3 regions of the Populibacterium corticicola genome follow, and region 2 is predicted to be linked to each of the others. Evidence: predicted binding sites of a transcription regulator. Region 2 holds the regulator's gene; each other region holds the start of a gene.
The links. The regulator LexA, encoded in region 2, represses DNA repair genes until DNA is damaged. The targets are predictions, from matches to a motif close to TCGAACANNTGTTCGA.
Positions count from the first base shown of each region.

Region 1: the regulator LexA is predicted to act here: its motif matches at 2,824-2,839, upstream of ACFSYH_RS02645 (YbaK/EbsC family protein).
Region 3: the regulator LexA is predicted to act here: its motif matches at 4,849-4,864, upstream of ruvA (Holliday junction branch migration protein RuvA).

Region 1 covers NZ_JBHUOP010000001.1:562,087-569,442, forward strand. Annotated here, with positions in the region: gene secA2 (accessory Sec system translocase SecA2) at 1-1,117, shown strand, start outside; gene ACFSYH_RS02635 (hypothetical protein) at 1,144-1,386, opposite strand; gene ACFSYH_RS02640 (GNAT family N-acetyltransferase) at 1,434-2,063, opposite strand; gene ACFSYH_RS02645 (YbaK/EbsC family protein) at 2,060-2,629, opposite strand; gene ACFSYH_RS02650 (hypothetical protein) at 2,855-3,823, shown strand; gene ACFSYH_RS02655 (DNA polymerase Y family protein) at 3,820-5,562, shown strand; gene ACFSYH_RS02660 (error-prone DNA polymerase) at 5,555-7,356, shown strand, end outside.
Region 2 covers NZ_JBHUOP010000004.1:458,779-466,134, reverse strand. Annotated here, with positions in the region: gene ACFSYH_RS11575 (HelD family protein) at 1-817, shown strand, start outside; gene serA (phosphoglycerate dehydrogenase) at 914-2,131, shown strand; gene ACFSYH_RS11565 (aldo/keto reductase) at 2,220-3,278, shown strand; gene nrdR (transcriptional regulator NrdR) at 3,380-3,874, opposite strand; gene ACFSYH_RS11555 (LysM peptidoglycan-binding domain-containing protein) at 4,307-4,696, opposite strand; gene lexA (transcriptional repressor LexA) at 4,960-5,661, shown strand; gene ACFSYH_RS11545 (acyltransferase) at 5,871-7,356, opposite strand, start outside.
Region 3 covers NZ_JBHUOP010000001.1:516,043-523,398, forward strand. Annotated here, with positions in the region: gene ACFSYH_RS02400 (phosphatidylinositol mannoside acyltransferase) at 1-757, shown strand, start outside; gene ACFSYH_RS02405 (glycosyltransferase family 4 protein) at 750-1,934, shown strand; gene ACFSYH_RS02410 (hypothetical protein) at 1,934-2,635, shown strand; gene ACFSYH_RS02415 (NUDIX hydrolase) at 2,632-3,153, shown strand; gene ACFSYH_RS02420 (YebC/PmpR family DNA-binding transcriptional regulator) at 3,366-4,121, shown strand; gene ruvC (crossover junction endodeoxyribonuclease RuvC) at 4,131-4,700, shown strand; gene ruvA (Holliday junction branch migration protein RuvA) at 4,888-5,508, shown strand; gene ruvB (Holliday junction branch migration DNA helicase RuvB) at 5,501-6,586, shown strand; gene yajC (preprotein translocase subunit YajC) at 6,721-7,161, shown strand; gene secD (protein translocase subunit SecD) at 7,288-7,356, shown strand, end outside.

The DNA of each region.
Region 1 (7,356 bases), on a different contig from region 2:
CCGGTGTGTTCGTGTTGATGAGCCGGACCGATTATTCTCAACGGTTGTGCTTCGCGACGAGTCGGCAGCCGAGTTTGTTTGTGCGGCTCATCAGGTGGGTCGTCCCGTGCTGGTTGGCACTGCGAACGTGGGGGAGTCGGAACGTTTCGCCCAATTGCTTGCTGAGCGGGGCGTGACTGCTTCGGTGTTGAATGCTAGGAATGATGCGCAGGAAGCTGAGGTCATTGCGCGTGCTGGTCGTTTTGGTGCGGTGACTGTGTCGACGCAGATGGCTGGCCGTGGCGTGGACATTCAACTCGATCAGCAGGCCCGTGACGCGGGTGGTCTGCTGGTTGTGGGGTTGAGTAGGTACGAATCGACTCGGTTGGATCGGCAATTGCGTGGTCGTTCTGGGCGTCAGGGTGATCCTGGTACTTCTGTGTTTTTCACGAGTCTTGAGGATGCGGTTGTTTCTCGGCACATCGAGATCAATGAGCCGCCGATCAGTGTTGCAGACGATGGGCGGATAACTGACCCGAGGTTCCTGCATCTGTACGGGCATGCGCAGCGTGTCGCCGAGGGTAAGTTATCGCAGTTGCATCGCACGACTCGTAAATACAACAAGATTGTTGATGCGCACAGTGAGATTTTCTTGAAGACCCGCGAACGCATCTTGGTTGAGGAAGAGGCGTTTGACGAGTATTTGGATCAGGTGTGGCTGAACGGTCCTGAACAGGGTGCTCGTTGGCGCGATGAGCCGGACCGGACACTTGCTGTCGAGGTTGTACTGCACCAGTTAGACCGAGCATGGTCGGGGCACGTGAATCTGTTGACTGCGACGCTTGAGGGCATCCATTTGCGCGTGCTGGGCCGACTGAATCCGTTGGACGAGTTCAACCGTGTGGCAATCCAGGATTTTTTGACGCTTGGGGCGCGTGCACGCGATGCTGTTCGGGAGGTATTGGACGCTGCGCCAGCAAACGCAGATTCGCTTGCTGACCTTGGGCTGCGTAGGCCATCATCCACCTGGACGTACATGGTCACAGATAACCCGTTCATGTCACAGGCAGACCACATCCTCGCCTTCATCGCCAAGAAAACGAGGGGCGAGAAACTTCCACCCCTCACCTACAAATGATCAGGTGATACCTGTGGATCCAAGTTTTATTCACTGTTGTGTGGCTTGCGTAGGGCAATGATTGCAGCGGCGAAGAAACTGGGTGCTGCAATGAGAAAGCCAACGATCATGAGAACTGCTGATTCGGTGGGTGCTGGGCATCCCACAGGCAGAGGCTCGTCGGGGCAGGTCACCCATGGCTGGAATACGCCGAGTAAGAACATCGCGAGTCCAACGATAATGCCTGCGATACCGAAGCGGAGCATGCGTTTGGGGGACCAGTTCTTCATGGTAGACCTCTCTGATTTCCAGCAGTGTATACCCTTGCGAACGGCAACTACAGGGTTAGTTCATAGACATAGTCAGCGAACAGGCGTGAACCAACCTGCATGGTTTTGGTGCCAACCCTCTGGAATCCAGACTTCTCGTAGAACTTGGCGGCGCGAACATTGAGTTGGTTCACCGCAAGCCACACGCTTGAGGCTGAGAACTCCTGCTGCACGGCAGCGCGCACGGCCTCCATGAGCGGCGCAGAGACACTCCCGCCGTGCATCTGAGCATCCACATAAAACTTGGACAGATAAATACTCGGCGAACCCTGAACCCCAAACGACTCGTCCGGCACACCGTGATCGCCGCCCGCAAGCAGCCCGTACCCCACAACTTCCTCCAACCTGCCATCGCGTTCAACAACAGCAAGGTCAGGGCTCAACCCGGCCACCGCTGTGGGCGATACGGGGCTGGAAGCTGGGGAATCGTCGGCAATCAGCTCACGTACCGCCACAATAACGTGCGTGGCTGGCGCGGCTATATGCGCCGCGAAATGCGCGGCGCTCAGATTACCGACGATAAACGCATCAATGTCCTCCTGGCTCGTGCCAGCGGGGCTTGCGAGCGGGAATGTGCGGGCGGCGAGATAGGCGATTGCCGACTCGTCGCCAGGCAGTGCAGGACGTACGGTAATCATCGGCCAAGCCCTTCAATGACCTCAGCGCCAGTCAGTGCCACCAAAACGGATCCCGGAACCGCGATCTTTGAGGCGCGGATACCCGAACCGATCACGATCCACGCATCGGAATCAATCGAACCATCCACCACAAAACGCCAGTTCTCGGGCAAGCCGATGGGGGTGATGCCACCATATTCCATCGATGATTCCTCAACCGCGCGATCCATCGGGACGAACGAGGCCTTCCGCACATCCAACATGCGTTTGATCGTGCCGTTGATGTCCGCACGGGTGCTTGCCCGAACCGCAACGGCTGCGGTGCGCTCCACACCCTCGCGTTTACCCGCAACGAGTACACAGTTCACCGAGGTGTCCATGGGAATGTCGTAATGCTCCGACATGACGGCGGTATCCGAAAGCTCAGGATCAATCTCGCAGGCCATGACCTGTTGGACCAGTTTCGGGTGCTCCGTCTGCCACGCGCGTAATTGCTCATGCACAACCGGGCCGAGCAACTCAGGATGCTCAAGCGCACCCACCCAACGAACCTGACCAAGCGACAAAGAAGGTGTTGCGAAAGACATAAAACCACCCTAGTGCCGGTTGTCCAGGAGCGACGAACCTATTCACATCGTGACCCGGTGGATTAGGGGAAGCGCTGGTTACCGCGGGTGGAGGCTCCTGGTCTGCAGTGGTGTCGAGAAGCGTGCGGCCCGATTTCGTGCTGACCTGGCACCGTTATCCCTAGGTTTGTCAGACACCCCACGCATCATTAGAATCGAACACATGTTCGAAAAGCGGTGTCTGAAATGAGTCTCCCAATATCGGTGGAAATAGACGCCTCGCGCACTGAAGAAAACCTTGCTGATTCGCGACGATCAGGCACGTCCCAGAAGAATCACCCCCTAGGGCCAGGGGCACATGGAGATCGGCTGCGCGCCGCCAAAGCGGCGCTCGCAGCAGCTGAAACCAAACAGGGACTGCGTGCCGTCACTCGCGCGCAGGACCGTGAGTTCCTGGCCCCGGGGAACAGCCAGCATGCACTGAATCAGTCGAACTCCGTGGACGTTAGTGAAGAGTATCCAAGCGCAGGTCGGGTCATGACCCGTGAAGACCGCATACCCATTCCTGTGCACCCAACACTCACAGCGCTCTTCCCGAACGGCCTACACCGAGGTGCGATCACCGTAGCTCATGGCTCAACCCACACGGCACTAGCCCTACTCGTGCAACACACTCAAGCAGGAGGCTGGGCTGGAATCGTCGGTGCACCAGAGCTCAACTACAGTGCAGCACACGACCTTGGCGTAGACCTCAGCAAACTACTCGTCGTGCCACACCCCGCGGACCACACCCCACAGATCATCGCCACGCTCATCGACGGAACCGACCTCATCCTGCTCGGGCCGCACACAATCCTCACCCCGGCAGAACAACGCACGCTTGCTGCCCGAGCCAAAGAACGTGGAACCCACATCATCACGGGGCGTCCTTGGCCCGGCGCACGCACCTACGTCGACACCACACGCGAGCAATGGGCCGGAACCAAAAATGGGTTAGGCCGACTCACCTCCTGCACCTACAACGTGGACGCCGCCAACAAGTATGGCAACACCACTGCAACGCTCACCACCCATAACGGCAGGTTCGTCGGCGCCAACGCCAACGCCTCTGGCAGCAGCACCTCCATTGGCAGTGCTGCAACAGACCCAACGCCAGGCATCAGTCACGCACCGAAACTCACCCTCCACACCACACCCCTGGAACACGTAATATGAGCAGCCGAACCGGAACCATCTGGATCCCAGACTGGCCACTCGTCGTTGCCCTCGCAGTCAACAAACTCCCCGCAACCACACCCGCCATCCTCATCGCCAACAAACGCGTCCATGTCGCATCCGGCTATGCCCGCACAGCAGGCATTCGCACCGGAATGCCCCTACGCCACGCCCAAGAACTCCTCCCAGACATAGAAGTCCTCCACGCCAACGAACCACTCGAAGCCAAAGAATTCGAATACATCGCCCACGAGGTCGAAACCCTCATCCCATACCTCGACATCCTGCGCCCAGGACTCATCACCTTCGGCGCAACAGGGCCCACCCGCTACTTCACAAGCGAAGACGCGCTCGCAGACAAAATCGTTGACCTCATCGCAGAACAAGCCCAATGCGAAGCTCACGTCGGTTTTGCCGAAGGACTACTAGCCGCAATCTTGTCCGCACGAGCCATGCGTCCGATCCCTGCGGGGGAGAGCCAAACATTCCTGTCAGCCCGACCCCTCATCGATGCACTCCACGCACTCGCATCCACGAGCGAACGCACTCGTATCCGTGAACTCGTAGCACTGTGGGACAGACTGGGCATCCGAACCTTCGGGGATATCGCGAAGCTCCCACGCGACCTCGTACACACCCGATTCGGAGCGGACGGGCTACGAATCCACGAACTCGCACACGGCAAAGACCTCTACACTCCACTAGATACACGCAATATCCCCGAGATCACAGTGCACACCTCACTCGACCATCCGGCAACGCGAGTCGACGAAGCCGCCTTCTATGCTCGTCGCCTAGCAGAACAGATCCACAACGAACTCATCAACGCGTCCGCAACCTGCGGGCGCATCACCATCGAAGCCCGCATGAGCGACGGAACCGAACTCAGCCGAAACTGGCGCATGGATGACACGGCACTCGGTGCCATGAGCCCAGAACGACTCACCCAACGTGTGCGCTGGCAACTCGAAGGATGGCTCACCAACAGTGCACTGCGCGAACAAGCAGCAGTACGCAAACGACGCGCCCAACAAGCTGAGCGCGAGTTACTTCATGGACCGGGTTCCTCCTCCCGAAACGGACAGATAGGAGAAGGTGCTCAAGCCCGGGACGAACCACACACAGAACCCGAACAATACGACGACACCGCAACCAAACGCACCAGCGCCCTCACCCGGCTGCAACTCACCGCACACGACATCATCGGAGCAGCCACCCACCAAGAATCCCTCTGGGGCACATCCTCCGGAGGGGACCTCCGTGCCCAGCGCGCAGCAGAACGCATCGCCAGCCTCATCGGCCCCCAACACGTCCACACCATCGAACACACCGGCGGACGCACCTACACTGGGCGCACCACACACCGACCTTGGGAAGAACAAGAAACGCGCGTAACCCCACCAGAACCCGCACCCTGGCCCGGCGCACTCCCATCACCAGCACCCACCCTGCTGCTCAACCCGCCATGCCACATCGAACTGCACGGCCCAAGCGGACACGACATCACCTTCACCAACCGCACCACAATGTCCGAACCACCCCACACACTCATCTGGAGTGACACGCAAACCCAACCACTGCACATCCACGACTGGGCAGGCCCCTGGCCCATCACCACAGGATGGTGGCGCCGCACCCCACAACGATCCATCTACCTCCAACTCATCCCCGAACACCACAAACCACTCCTCGTCACCTACACAAACGGCACATGGTACTGCGAGGGAATCTATGACTAACCCACCCCCATACAGTGAACTCCACGCCCACTCAGCCTTCAGCTTCCTCGACGGAGCCAGCACCCCCACCGAACTCGCAACAGAAGCAGCGCGCCTAGAACTCACCTCACTCGCACTCACAGACCACAATGGCCTCTACGGAGTCGTCGACTACGCCCGAGCCGCCCGCACAGTCGGACTGGCCACCAACTTCGGAGCCGAACTCCACCTACCGACAACCCACGGCACCCTAGAACAACCAATCGGAACCAAAGACCCACAAAGCGACCACCTCATCATCCTCACCAAAAACCCCACAGGCTATCGAGCGCTCTCCGCAACCATCGCCCGCGCACACCTAGAGACCGGAGAAAAAGGCAAAGCCAACCACACCCTCGAAAGCCTCGCAGCAGCAGCCAAAAACAACTGGCACATCCTCACCGGATGTCGCAAGGGACGCCTTCGCACGCTCCTGGAAACCAAAGGCCACAAAGCTGCACACGCCTACGCGTGCCAGCTCAAAGAAATCTTCGGAAAAGACAACATCGCCATAGAGATCACCTGGGAAGGAACATCCCACTGCGACGAAAGGAACGAACGCCTAGCCCTCATCGCCAGCACACTTAACATCCCACTCGTAGCCACCACAAACGCCCACTACGCCACGCCCGCCTCAGCACCACTCGGACAAGCGCTCGCAGCACTACGAGCTAACTGCACGCTGGAAGAAATGGATGGATGGCTCGAAGCAACCTCGGCACGTCACCTGCGTTCCGGTCAAGAGATGATGTATTTGCATCGCGCCCACCCACACGCCGTAACAATGGCTGCGGATCTCGGACGTGAATACGCGTTCGACCTCGCGCTCGTGGCACCAAACCTGCCGCCGTATCCAGTCCCAGACGGTCATACGGAAGCAACCTGGCTGCGTGAACTGACCATGCGTGGAGCACGTGAACGGTATGGCAGCCCGGACGACCCGAACAGTCGTGAAGCCTACGAGAAGATCACGCACGAGTTACGGATCATCGAAGGCCTCAACTTTCCCGGATACTTCCTCATCGTCTACGACATCGTGGACTTTTGCCGACGCAACGGAATCCTCGCGCAGGGGAGAGGATCAGCAGCCAACTCTGCAGTCTGCTACGCACTCGGCATCACCGCTGTGGACGCGGTTCGACATGGACTATTGTTCGAGCGATTCCTGGCACCCGAACGAGACGGGCCACCGGACATTGACGTGGACATCGAATCACGTAGGCGCGAAGAAGCCATCCAATACGTTTACGAACGCTATGACCGCGAGCATGCAGCTCTGGTCGCAAACGTTATCTCGTACAGGTCCCGTTCTGCCGTGCGTGACGCTGCGCGAGTCCTCGGATACGACGTGGGTCAGCAGAATGCTTGGTCGAAGGGCATGGACCGGTGGGGCTCACTGACCGAACACCGCGTACCAGGCCTGCCGAACTCTTCAGCCCCGGATTCGCAAGGTTCTAGAGTGTCTGACGGTGATCGGGCGGAAGAAGAAACGTCAGAACACAATTCCTTGAGCGAGATGGAAACGGACGTGGACACAGAGGCGCGCAGGGATGGATTCTCACCAACTGCCAAGGAACTTGAAAACTTTCCACGTGATGGTCGCGACGATATCCCGCACGATGTACTGAGCCTTGCGGAACAGTTACGGAAACTACCGCGTCATCTAGGCATTCACCCCGGAGGCATGGTGTTGTGTGACCGCCCAGTCATCGAAGTGTGTCCAGTGGAATGGGCTCGCATGGAAGGTCGTACGGTCCTGCAATGGGACAAAGACGA
Region 2 (7,356 bases):
ACTTGAATACGCACGGCAGGTACTCGAGAACGCCCCGAAGGACAGTATCCGCGTCGATGCCGAACTCCTCGCGGAACGGTTCTTGGACAACGGCCCAGCGCTGACCACAGCGGAACGCGCGGCACAGGACCGCACCTGGACCTACGCTCACGTGATCGTGGATGAAGCACAGGAGCTGTCCAACATGGATTGGCGGATGCTGGCCCGACGCTGCCCTACCCGGTCCTTCACAATCGTCGGTGACACCGCGCAAACCTCGAACCCTGCGGGAACGAGGAACTGGCCGCGCACCATGAACAGGTTCTTCAAGGACTCCTGGCAACTACGGCGACTCACGATCAACTACCGCACTCCCGCACACATCGCCGACCGTGCGATCACGCTTGCCCAAGAACACCGTCTCCCCGTGTCGCCATTGACCTCGGCGCGAGATATCGACAACTGTTTTGCACGGCATCACGTGACAGCATCGCAGTTGGTATCCAGTGCAGCCCGTGCCGCACACGATCTCGCGCAAGAACTCATCAGTGGAACCACTGGGAGGGTCGCGGTCATCACCCAACCCGCACACATCGCACCCATCCGTCATGCGCTGAGCGCAACCGACTCGTCGAAAATCGTTGGAAACGACCCGCTCATCAGCATCATTACCGCACAAGAGGCGAAAGGACTGGAGTTCGACGGTGTCGTCCTCGTGGAACCTGCACAGTTACTTGAGGCCGCCAACGGTGTTTCCGATCTGTTCGTTGCAATGACCAGACCAACCCAACGTCTTGTCGTCGTGCACAGCCAAGAGTTACCTCAAGCCCTACACTGACGTTCTGCGACCCTGGGGTTAACGCGGGTGTGTAGCAAACGTCCGTAGGGCAAGATTCATTTGGGAAAAGAAGTCCAGTGGGTGGAATATGGACGTGTGTTAAAGGCCCTGCTTTTAGAAAATGTCCACCCACTCGCTATCGAGATTCTTGCCGCAAACGGCATCGAGGTCGTCACCAAGACTGGCGCGCTCGACGAAGCCGAACTCATTGAGGCATTACAAGGCGTTCACCTGCTAGGTATTCGTTCCAAGACGCAGGTCACCGCAAAGGTCATCGAATCCGCGCCAGACCTCGTGGCGATCGGTGCGTTCTGCATCGGAACCAACCAGATCGACTTGAAGTCGGCTGCGCAGCACGGCGTCGCTGTGTTCAACGCACCGTTCTCCAACACACGATCCGTCGTGGAAATGGCCATTTCGGAGATCATCTCCCTTGCTCGCCGTATCCCGGAGCGAGACAAGGCGTTGCACGATGGCGTCTGGGACAAGACCGCAGAGGGATCCTACGAGGTTCGCGGTAAGACCCTCGGAATCATCGGCTACGGAAACATCGGCACCCAACTCTCCGTCATCGCAGAGAACCTGGGCATGCGCGTGGTCTTCTACGACACGGCCGAGAAACTTGCACTCGGTAACGCCCAGCGGCTGCACTCGATGGACGAATTACTTCGGGTCTCCGACTTCGTGACCATTCACGTCGATGGACGCCCTGGAAATGCCGGCCTATTCGGCGAGGAACAGTTCGCGAAGATGAAGAAGGGCGCGATCTTCCTCAACCTCTCACGCGGATTCGTGATGGACAACGAAGCGCTGCGCAGCGCAGTGCTCACAGGACACATCGCCGGTGCCGCCGTTGACGTATTCCCCACCGAGCCAAAGAAGCGCGGCGACAGGTTCGAGTCTGAACTGCGTGGTCTTCCAAATGTCATCCTGACCCCGCACATCGGTGGATCGACGCTCGAAGCCCAGGAATCAATCGGTGAGTTCGTGGCCAACAAACTCAAGGACTACGTTCGCACCGGTTCCACCACGCTCAGCGTCAACCTGCCCAACCTGGCACTCGAATCGACCACCGGTGTTACCCGTATCGCATTCCTGCACCGCAACACCCCGGGTGTATTGGCTGCGGTCAACAACACGCTCGCAGAGTTCGGCACCAACATCGAAGGCCAGTTGCTCGCAACCCGCGGCGAAATCGGTTACGTGGTGACAGATACCGACGCCTCGGTTGAACTCGACGCGCTCAACGCACTGAAAAACATGGAACAGTACATTCGCATCCGCGTACTGCCCCCAATCGGTGTAAAGCACTAACCCCTATAGCTCAGCGATGGCCTTGAACCGGAAACACCGGTCCAAGGCCATCGTCATATGCTCAGTCTTCTTCAGGTACGGTAACTAGATGCACCTTCCACACGAACAGCGTTACAGCGAGACGCACGGAAACACACCATACCGTCGCATGGGACGAAGCGGTCTTGCACTCCCCGCGATCAGTCTTGGGCTCTGGCAGAACTTCGGTGCGCAGGCTCCCGTCGCAACACAGCGCGACATCATCGTGGCCGCATTCGATCGCGGTATCACTCAGTTCGATCTCGCCAACAACTATGGCCCACCGCCAGGCTCCGCCGAAGAGAACTTCGGACGCATCCTACACAAAGATCTCCGCGGCTATCGCGACGAACTGGTGATCACCACCAAGGCGGGCTATCGTTTCCTTCCAGGTCCCTACGGTGAGGGCGGATCACGCAAATACCTGCTCAGTTCGCTCGACAGCTCACTCAAGCGGATGAACATCGACTACGTTGATATCTTCTACTCCCACAGGTATGACCCGACCACTCCCTTACACGAGACGCTCGGTGCGCTCAAGTTCGCCGTGGACAGTGGCAAAGCCCTCTACGCCGGAATCTCCTCGTACTCTGCCGCACGCACTCGCGAGGCATTGCAGGTCGCTTCCGAAATCGGTTTGACGCTCAGTGTGCACCAACCATCGTATTCGCTCCTGAACCGATGGATTGAAGAGGAAGACGCTGATGGTGACTCAGTGGCCTCAGTGTGCGCAGAGGCTGGACTCGGGATCGTCGCGTTCTCGCCACTCGCGCAGGGGCTGCTTACCACCAAGTATCTGTCCGGTGACATTCCCACGAATTCGCGAGCAGCTCAAGGCGGATCATTTAGCCGGTCGTACGTCTCGCAGGAGAATATTACGGCGCTGCGCGCATTGAATGACATTGCGGTCGAGCGTGGGCAGTCTCTCGCCCAGATGGCTCTCGCCTGGACACTACGCCGCCCAGAGATAACCTCGGTCATCGTTGGTGCGCGTACTGTGGAACAGCTCAGCGAGAACCTCGATGCGGTGCTCGATCTCGAGTTCACCGATGCGCAACTGAGGCAGATCGAAGCGACCGCTGTGGACGGCGGCCTCAACCTGTGGGCCTCTCGCTCTAGCGATCTATAGCAGCAGTGCCAACTGGTCAAAACGGTGCCGCGCTAGAGGGTTGTCCTCCAGCACGGCACCGTTTGACGTTCAGTCCCTTTGCAGGATGTGAGTAGCGAGGATTACTGCTCAGCCGATCCTGCTTCGGCGGCTTCTCCCTCGGCCTGTTCTTCGCGTTCCTTGCGCAAGAGCTCAATCGCGGCTTCGAAGTCTTCGAGCGACTCGAATGCTTGGTAGACGCTTGCGAAGCGCAGATATGCAACTTCATCCAGTTCCCGAAGCGGACCGAGAATGGTAAGGCCTACCTCGTAGGCGTCGAGTTCTGCGAGTCCCATTGAGCGGATAGACTCTTCGACCTTTTGAGCGAGAACAGCAAGATCGTCATCAGATACTGGCCGTCCTTGGCAGGCTTTACGTACGCCGTTGATGACTTTCTCTCTGGAGAACGGCTCGGTCACGCCGGATCGTTTCACCACCGAGAGACTGGCTGTCTCGATTGTTGTGAATCGCTTCATACACTTGGGGCACTGCCTGCGTCGACGGATCGCTGATCCGTCCTCGGACGTGCGGGAATCGACGACTCGTGAGTCTGGGTGCCTGCAGAACGGGCAATGCACGTCGTGCTCCTACCGGTTGGGTTTAACTTCCGGTTCATTTTACGTTACCCGACTGGTGTACCCGTCAGTTCCCTGGCACTCAATTCATCACGCACTAATCACAAGGAACTCTCCAGCACCCATATGACCCCACCGATGTGTGGGTTTGTTCGCCGTTATGCGCAACATAAAGGCACACAACGGCGAAGAATAACCCACACAGTGCTGATGGGCCTGGCCCCAAAATGCCGAATGGGGCACAGCCTAGGCTGTGCCCCATTCCAGAGCGCCCAACCTTCGACTTGCGTGGCGACTCGCCGCACCACGTAGGAAGGATGAGATGAAACCGAAAGCGGAATGCTTTCCCCTAACAGACAGCCCCCCAGCCCTCTTGTTAGGTATTACTAACTTAAGGCATGTTTGGCGATTACGCAACTACCCTGTTGCGTAATCCTAATAACTGGGCAAAAGCAAGGTTTGACCAGCCTTGAGCGATCCATCCGACATGCCATTCAAACGCATGATCTCAAAGACGACATCGCGATTGTCCTTACCCGGATTAATCCCTGACGCGAGAGCCCACAGCGTCTCGCCCTGCTCCACGGAATGAACCGTCACCGGGATACCCTCGGGCGCCTCCCCCGCAGCCGCGACCCCTCCAAGCATCGCACCCACAATCACCGACAGCACGATGGCAAAAGCCCACACCACGAAACGTCCACGTCGCGTCAGGCGCAGGCCCCGCAGACCCGACCGCCCGTAGCGCTCGCGCGAAACCCGACGCTCCGCAGCATGCGATGCCGGAAACTCGATAATGATTCCAGTCTGCGCTTGCATTGCCATCCGTCCACTCCTTCAATCAACAGCACTCACCAAGCCGAAACGATGAGCAACAACCACTGCCCGCCAGAAACCATGTACCCAAACCAGCGATTCGAACATATGTTCGTTAGAACAAGTGTACGAAAAACTGGTTCGAATGCAAGACCTCCCGGAGACTCACTCGAACAAATGTTTGAATCCCGAGGTGAAATTGCCTAGTCTTGCTTACAGGCAAAGTTCACCAGAACCATCTGACATTCGAACCACACGCAGGAGTTTGGCGCATGGAGACACCAGAGCGAGACCAGCTATCTAAGCGGCAGCAAGCTGTTCTCGAAACAATCGCGCAGTCCCTCGACTCGCGCGGCTACCCGCCAACCCTGCGCGAGATCGGTGCGGCAATCGGCCTGACGAGTCCCTCTTCGGTCAAGCACCAGTTGAACGTGCTTGAGGAGCGCGGTTTCATCCGTAGGGACCCAAACCGCCCTCGGGCAATCGAGGTCGTGTCTCTCGAGGACGAGGAATCAGCAACGAACACCCTCGCGCGCACAGGGAAAGATGCGGAGGCGGCAACCACCGTCGTTCAGTTGCCTGTGTTCGCAGAATCAAGCGTCACACGGGACGTTCCACTGGTCGGACGCATCGCCGCAGGTTCGCCGATTCTGGCCGAGCAGGATGTGGAGGATGTCTTTACGCTCCCCAAGCAACTCGTGGGGGACGGAGACCTGTACATGTTGAAGGTCTCAGGCGACTCAATGGTGGATGCCGCCATCTGCGATGGTGACTGGGTGGTTGTCAGACACCAGAACACGGCAGAGAACGGTGAAATAGTCGCTGCGATGCTGGATGGCGAGGCAACCGTGAAGACATTCAAGCGCAAGGAAGGACATATCTGGCTCATGCCACACAACCCTGCGTATGAACCGATCTTGGGTGATGATGCAACGATTCTTGGCCGTGTCGTCTCAGTGATGCGCAGCCTGTAGCTCTGGCAGTAGACACGAGGGGGCGCGGAAACCATGTGGCTTCCGCGCCCCTCTGCGTTCGTTTCTAGGCTTTGCGGCCAGAGCACGTCTCCCATATGAGGTAGCCAGATGAGGATGGCGCTGATGGTGGCACCGCGTCGTCCTCGGCGGGTGCGGGTGGCGAATGTTGTCGTTCCGCCCCGAATAACGGCCCGCGATACAGCAGCGGTCTAGGACGAGGACAGAACCGTCTCGGGGACTGACCGATGCACGCCCCGTGGCTCGTAGGTCAGGTTGCCGGACAGCCCGAGCAGGTCTGCGGCAAGCCAGACAATGGTGAGCCACATCTCCGTGCCCTGCAGGCCTGGTGCGCGCTGCTCCGCATCAATACCGGGCGACTCCACCGCGGCGAACGCAAAGCCCTCTCCCGGTATATAGCGAGCGAGCGCATCGGCCAGCAGCGTGCGAGCCACCTCCGTGACCTCGCTTGCGCGATGGCGAGTGTACGCCCCTGCCAAGCGCAGTGGATGCAGCACGTCGAGCACATTGCAGGCGTCCTGGCGCGACATCGCGAAGCACTCTCCCCGGCGCACATGTTGCAGTACCGTGTCGATCACCCTCTCCGGGTGTGGCGGCGCCACACCGAACTGCGCGAACGTACCGCGCGTGAGGCGGTAGTAGCCGTTGACCATCTGCAGCAGGTCGCCGTCGTCGGCAGCGCTCCCCCACATACCCGTCTCGTCGTCCACGGCGGCGATGAGCCAGCCCAGGAGGGTGCGCAGGTGGGTGGGCGCGTGCGAACCTACGCGTTCCCAGTCCAGCAAAACAGCCGTGCCCAGCGCGTCCACCTGATGACCGGCGGTCCATGCCTTGTTCGTCCATGGCAGGTCGTCAAGGTAGGCGACCAGTGCATCGGCCGTGGCCTCTCGAAGAAACGCGACGCCGTGCGGTGGCTCGGCGCCAAGTAGCCGCAGCGCGTAGCCAGCGGCCAGAAGCGTGTAACTCGCGTCCGGGTCCTCGAAGCATCTCCTCTGCGTTTGCAATGCACCGTTGTCGCCACCATCGCTGGCGTCGAAGTCAAAGAACAGGCCGCTAGTGGGATCTTGCCACGAGGCAAGCAGGTCACGATGCTGTTCGATGCTGCGCTGCGGCGGCACCTCGCCGTACACCGCCGCATACAGTTCGATGGCATCGCACTGCGCACGGAGCGTGGGTGGACGGCCCTGCGCATCGCTGAAGAGGCCTCCGTTCAGCCCTGGGTTCCAGGCCTGGGCGACGATACCCCTGACATCTCGCTTCACCGCCGCGTCGAACTCGCGCAGCGCCGATATCAGCGCATCGTCCTGCTGTGGTGCCACCCGCCACCGCACCACCCGGGCGGGATTCCCCACCGCGATCGCTCCAGACGGTACATCCTTGGTCACAACCGATCCGGCCCCGATCACGGCCTTGTCGCCAATGCTCACACCGTCCAGCACGGTTACGCTGCTGCCGATCCACACGTCGCGGCCGATGCGGATGCCCTGGCTCGTGTGAGGCTGGCGGAACACCTCCGGCTCTGCGTCGAAACCGTGGTTGAAGCCCACCAGAGAGGTGCGGGCACCGATGCGCGTGGCATCGCCGATGCTCACCCGTCCCCTCACGGCGGCGTCGACGTTCACCGAACAGTCCGCACCGATGCTCACCTCCCCGTCAATGTGCACGCGTGCCGCGATG
Region 3 (7,356 bases), on a different contig from region 2:
TCCTGCAATGCGTTCCTATCTGCGCTATTTCGGTGAGGCCTTCGTACTCACCCACGCCAGTGAGGAACAGGTGAGACATCGCGTGAGAGCCGTGAATGACGGGCCTGTCGTCGCTGCAATCGCGGCGGGTAAGAGCCCTGTCCTTGCACTGTCGCATCAGGGTAACTGGGACCTCGCTGGGGTGTGGGCCTCCGCTCACCTCAACCCGGTGTTGACCGTGGCTGAACGGCTTAAGCCGGAAGAGGTGTTCCAAGACTTCGTTACCTTCCGGGAAGCTCTCGGCATGACCATTCTTGCGGCTGGTGACTCTGGCGTGTTTCGGGAACTGCTGAGGGCCGCCAATGGGCCGGGACGCTTGATCTGTCTTCTCGCGGACCGTGATCTCTCGGCTTCCGGTATCGAGGTTGACCTGTTTGGACGTCGAGCTCGGGTCGCCGCTGGTCCTGCTGCTCTCGCTGTCGGCTCGAAGACCCCGCTCATCCCGGCGAGCATTCACTACGAGAGAATCACGGGGGAGCGGCGCAGACATGCAGGTAGCCCGTGGGGTATCGTCATCACTTTCCATCCTGAGGTGGAGGTAGACCGGACGCTTCCAAAAACCGAGCAGGTCGCGGCCGCAACGCAGGGCTGGGTCGATGCACTCGCGCAGACCATTCACGCTCACCCACAGGACTGGCACATGCTGCAAAAGGTTTTCATAGAAGACCTCGACCCAGAACGTTATGCCCGCACGCTAGCGAAGGAATCTCATGGATAGGCGCAAACTGCGCGTTGGAATCGTCTGCCCGTACTCATTCGACGCACCGGGCGGTGTGCAGTTCCATATCCGCGACCTGGCTGAAGCGCTCATGGAGCAGGGGCATCACGTGTCTGTGCTCGCGCCAGCCGACGAGGGCACTGAGATTCCCGATTACATCACTTCCGGTGGCAAGGCGCTGCCCATTAAGTACAACGGTTCGGTTGCGCGGCTGACCTTTGGTCCCCGTGCAGCCGGGCGAGTACGTCGCTGGCTCAAGGAGGGGCAATTCGATATCCTGCACCTTCACGAGCCGATGACGCCATCGCTGTCGATGCTTGCGCTGTGGAACGCCCGCGGTCCGATTGTGGGCACTTTTCATACCGCCTTGATTCGCTCGCGGGCCCTGCAGTTTGTGTATCCGATGGTTCGTCCGTCGCTTGAGAAGTTTTCCGCCCGCATCGCTGTCTCCGAGGATGCGCGCCGCACGCTGATCGATCACCTCGGCGGCGATGCAATTGTCATCCCCAACGGCGTGTATGTGGACGCTTTCGCGTCTGCGCAACCTGATGACCGTTGGACGGGAACCAAAGAAGCACCCACGATCGCGTTCCTCGGTCGTCTTGACGAACCGCGCAAGGGGTTGCAGGTTCTCACAGCCGCAATACCGGGTGTGCTCAAACGATTCCCTGGAGCTCGCTTCCTTGTCGCGGGACGGGGGGATGAGGGCAAGGCCCTCGCCCTCGAAACGCTCGGTGAGTTGGCGTCCAGCGTGGAGTTCCTGGGTGGGATTTCCGACGAGGAGAAGGCCGCGCTGCTCTCTTCCGTTGACCTGTACATAGCTCCGCAAACGGGCGGTGAGAGCTTTGGTATCGTGCTCGTTGAAGCGATGAGCGCTGGGGCAGTCGTCGTGGCATCCAATCTTGGTGCCTTTGAACGGGTGCTCGACTACGGGCGTGCAGGCTTCATGTTCACCAACGGTGACGGCGACGATCTGGCACGTCAGATCATTCTCGCCCTTGAGAACCCCGAAGCGCGCGCTGCAAAGGCTGCTGCCGCAACCGAGTTTGTGCAGCAGTTCGACTGGTCGCAGGTGACGGCTAAGGTTTTGACCGTGTACGAGATGGTTCTCTCTGCCTCTGCCGCGCTTGGACAGGTCGAAGTGGATTCGTCCCAACAGGTCAGGGAGGCCAGCTGATGCTGTGGTCTGAAGTCGCCATCATCGTCATTGCCGTCGTCGCCCTCGTCGTATGGTTCGCGCTCGTGACAGCGCGCCGACTTGACCGGCTCCACCGCAAGGTGGTCTCCTCTCGTCTAGCGCTCGACTCACAGTTGTTGCGCCGCGCCTCGGCCACTCACGAACTCGCGAGCTCGGCCGTGCTTGATCCCGTGAGTTCTGTTCTACTTGCGGAGACCTCAAAGGCGGTCATGGGAACCGACGCAGACGGCGATCAGGAACTGCTCACCGCTGTGCCAGATCTCTCGGAACTCGTTGTCGCGCACAGGCAGCGCACGGCCTCCGAACCAGCGCCCCGGCTTGCCGTCTTGCAGGCGCTCGATGCGGGCCTTGGGACTGAACGCGAGGCGCGCGAGAGTGCTCTGACCGCAGTCGTGGAGGAGATCCTAGAGTCACCAGAGGATACTGCGGGACTCTATCAAGACCCCTACGCAGCCGAACTGCTCGAGGCGATCTCTGGTGCCTGGTATCGAGTGCAGATTGCGCGGCGATTCCACAACGAATCAGTCCTGCAGGCACAGCGTGTGCGTTCGAAGCGTTGGATTCGTCTGTTCCGGATCGCGGGTTATGCACCCATGCCGCACACCGTCGAATTCGATGACGGATGGCCCGCAGGGCTCAAGCAACCGAACGCGACCCTTCCGCTGGGCGGCGTATCGTGAGCCCTCGGCCACGTGAACGGCATGCAGCACGGGTTCTTATCCTTGATGAGTTAGACCGTATTCTGCTTGTCAAAGGTCATGATGCTGATCGCCCGGAACGTCAGTGGTGGTTCACCATTGGTGGTGGTTTAGAGCCCGGTGAGACCTCGCGCACCGCTGCGGCACGAGAAGCATGTGAAGAAACGGGCCTCAATATCCATCCGTCGGCTCTCATCGGTCCGGTCCTGCAACGTTCAGCCATCTTCGACTTTGACGCTGAGCATGTGCTGCAGCACGAGGAGTTCTATCTCGCGCGCATCCATTCAAGCGCAGCCCTGTCACGCGCTGGCTGGACGGAACTCGAGAAGAGCTTCGTCGACGACCTGCGTTGGCTCACCATCGACGAACTCGATCACGCTGAGATTGAGGTTTTCCCGCGCGAATTGGCTCGGCTCGTCGCCAACCTAAAAAATGGCTGGGATGGCACTCTTATCACTCTGGGACTTGAGGTTGATCAGGCCAGTTTGGCTCAAGATTAAGTGCAAGCACACACGCATCACAGTGAGCCGCGAGCCTAAAGTGCAACCGCACGCCCCAAGAACCGGTAAAATTCTAAGCAATTGTGTTGGCGGGACATGCCGAAGCTCAACAGCCCCTTGAACCAAATGGGGTTGGGGCGAGCCTAAAACTGGACCGGTGTTAGACCGCCCACACCAGCCACCGACGTCAACACAACAAGGAGTCCACGTCCATGTCAGGTCACTCCAAATGGGCCACTACCAAGCACAAGAAAGCGGCAATCGACGCAAAGCGTGCCAAATCCTTTGCCAAGCTCATCAAGAACATTGAAGTAGCGGCGCGTTTGGGCGGTGCTGACATCAGCGGAAACCCAGCCCTCGATCTTGCTGTTACCAAGGCCAAGAAGACTTCGGTTCCCAACGACAATATCGACCGGGCGATCAAGCGTGGCGCTGGACTCATTGAGGGTGGCGCTGATTATCAGACCATCATGTACGAGGGCTACGCACCGGGCGGAATCGCCGTACTCGTAGAGTGCCTCACCGACAACAAGAACCGTTCCGCCGCAGACGTACGTGTTGCCTTCACCCGTTCCGGCGGACAGATGGCAGACCCAGGTTCGGTCGCATACATGTTCTCCCGCAAAGGCCAGTTCATCGTGCCAAAGGGCGATATGACCGAGGACGACCTCATGATGGTCGTGCTTGACGCAGGCGCTGAAGAGATCACCGATGAGGGTGAGAGCTTCGAGATCATCTGCGAGCCAAGCGACACTGTGGCAGTACGCGAAGCCCTCAGGGAAGCCGGTATCGAAAACGACGACGAGTCTATCTGGTATCCCGCGACTCGAATCGACGTTGACGTTGACGGCGCGAAGAAGGTGTTCCGCCTGATTGACGCACTTGAAGATTCCGATGATGTCCAGAACGTCTACGCAAACTACAACGTGCCGCAGGACGTTGCCACTCAGCTCGAAGCAGAAGACTAAGAAATACCCATGCGCGTACTGGGGGTAGACCCGGGATTGACCCGGTGCGGAATCGGCATTGTCGATTCCGCACCCGGTCGACGCGCATCGCTCGTGGCTGTCGGCGTCCTGCGTTCCTCGCCAGAACTCACCGTTGACATGCGGCTACTCACGATTTCACAGGAACTCGACCAGTGGCTCGATGCCCATGTCCCTGACGTTGTCGCAATCGAGCGGGTGTTCGCGCAGAACAACGTCTCGACCGTGATGGGTACCGCCCAAGTCGCCGGACTGGCGATGGTCGCGGCAGCGAAGCGGGGTCTGCCCGTCGCGATGCACACGCCATCCGAGGTCAAAGCAGCAGTCACCGGGAGCGGCGGTGCTGAAAAGGCTCAGGTACAGAAGATGGTGGCGAACATCCTTGGCCTGGGCGAGCTCCCAAAGCCAGCGGATGCCGCAGATGCCCTGGCCATCGCCATCACGCAGCTATGGCGGCCTGCCGGAATGCTCGACAAGGCCGAACGCTACCAGATGACGCCCGCTCAACGGCAGTGGGCAGCCGCCGAGCAGGCGGCGCGCAAGGCGCGCGGCGTCCGCTAGTTCTCGTGCGGCATTACGTGGCTGGGGACGGCTGGGACGTTTGATTGACGACGAACTGGACTGTTCGTCGGAAATGGACGCCTTGGAAGGGCGGCTGGAATAGCGTGTGGCGTGCCGCAAGAACCAGCGGGAAACTTGATAGTGTCATTCGTACAAACGTTCTAAAAGGCTGATTCGAGTTCATTAGATGATTGCTTCGCTCACCGGAACCGTTGCGACGGTACGGCTCAACTCCGCGGTACTCGACGTCAACGGCGTGGGATACCTTGTCCATGCGACCCCGAACACGCTTATGAGTCTGCGGACCGGGGAGAAGGCGACTCTTGCAACGCAGATGGTCGTGCGCGAAGACTCTATGACGCTTTACGGCTTCAAAGACGCCGATGAGCGCGAGGTCTTTGAGATCGTCACCACGGTTTCGGGCGTTGGACCACGTCTCGCCCTCGCCATGCTCGCCGCTCACTCAGCCGACACCATTCGCTCTGCCGTGAACTCACAGGACGTGAATGTTCTGACCCGCGTCCCTGGTATCGGACCCAAGGTCGCGCAGCGTATCCTGCTGGAACTGCAGGGAAAAATGCACGCACCGGTCACCATAGCCGATGTGGGAGGGCCTGCTCCGGAGGCTGTCACTGATGAACGCGCACAGGTCATCGAGGCTCTCGTGTCATTGGGGTGGAGCGTCAAAGCCGCAGAAGACGCCGTCGCCGTTGTGCTCAAGGATCGTGGCGAGACGGTTGTTGTCGCAACCGCTGTGCCCGCAACCCTGCGTGGCGCTCTTAAAGTGCTAGGTGGACAACATGGCTGATCAGCTCGACCCAGAGCAGACCGGGGCCGAGGGATACGCGGTTGGCTCCTCGGAGTTCGATGCATCCGGGTTTGACCGACTGACCTCCTCAGGTGCTTCCGACATCGAGCGGGCCGCCGAAGCCGCATTGCGCCCTCGATCACTCGATGACTTCGTGGGTCAACGGGTCGTGCGAGACCAACTCTCGCTCGTGCTCGACGCGGCGAAAGGTCGCGGCGCAGCACCGGATCACGTGCTGCTCTCTGGTCCACCCGGACTTGGGAAGACAACACTCGCGATGATTATCGCCGCCGAACTCGGCGTATCACTGCGCGTGACCTCTGGACCCGCGATTCAACACGCCGGTGACCTCGCTGCCGTGCTCTCGTCGCTTGACGAGGGCGAGGTGCTGTTCATTGATGAGATTCACCGTCTTGCCCGTCCCGCCGAGGAACTTCTCTACGTTGCCATGGAGGATTTTCGTGTCGATGTAGTTGTGGGCAAGGGCGCGGGTGCCAGCGCGATTCCGTTGTCTTTGCCACGCTTCACCGCAGTGGGAGCGACCACCCGTGCAGGGCTGTTGCCCGCACCGCTCCGCGATCGCTTCGGGTTCACCGGACACCTCGATTTCTACGAGGCAACCGATCTCGTGCGGGTCGTGACACGATCGGCTGGTCTGCTTGGGGTGGACATCGAGCCGGAAGCCGCCTCAGAGATCGCCTCGCGTTCCCGCGGCACACCCCGCATCGCCAACCGTCTACTGCGCCGTGTCCGTGACTGGGCGCAAGTTCGTGGAGACGGCAAACTCAACCTCGCCGCCGCACGTGCCGCACTTGAGGTGTACGAGGTGGACCCACGCGGCCTTGACCGCCTTGACCGCGCCGTCCTCACCGCACTGTGCACCCGGTTCGGGGGAGGACCGGTCGGGTTGTCCACCCTGGCCATCACGGTGGGTGAGGAACCCGAGACCGTTGAGACAGTCGCCGAACCCTTCCTTGTCCGCGAGGGATTGATGGGTCGAACTCCACGGGGCCGTGTTGCGACTCTTGAAACGTGGCGACACCTTGGGCTCGTACCACCGGCGGATACGACCACCTAAGTTTTCTGACACAGGAGTCTCAGCGGCTCTGACCTCACTGCGCGGTTCTCAGGGTTTGCGCGATAATGGGAACTTGCGCGTCCTCCTGCACGTTCACGCTAAAGGTCCTCAGACAGAAAGTTAGGTGTGTTTTAATGCCAGATCCGATTTTGATTATCATGCTGGTCCTGGTCGTCGGTATGTTCTGGTTCACCGGGCGCAATGCGCGCAAACGCCAGAAAGAGATGGCTGACCTGCGTGAATCTCTTCAGCCAGGGCTGCAGGTCATGACTGCATCGGGGTACGTGGGAACCGTCGTATCGGTTGACGGCGACCTGGTCACCCTCGAATCAGAGGATGGCGCACGCACCAAGTGGGTAGCCGCCGCGATTGCCAAGCCATACGAGGCAAGCCCTGCAGTTGGAACAGTGGAGACTGCGGCAAGCCCCGAGGATGCCCCTCAGGGATCTGCCACAACCGGCTTTGTGGTTCCTGACAACATTTCCTCGCTCATCACCAAACCAGGTGACGACCCGGCAGCAGGCTTCAACGACTCGAAGTCCACCAGGGAAGACAAAACCGACGAAAACAAGTAAACCGGCTCTCGGAATATGAATGCAGCGCGCGACAGAGGTAGCATTTCTGTGGCGCGTTGCGCATGTACGGAACTTTACGGACCGTGGCCCTCCAACTGAGGGCCACATTTATGAGAAGAGACAAAGTTGGCTACCACCAACACGAAGACACGAGGCCGTTGGCGCTCGCTCATCGGTCTATTCGTTGTCATGCTG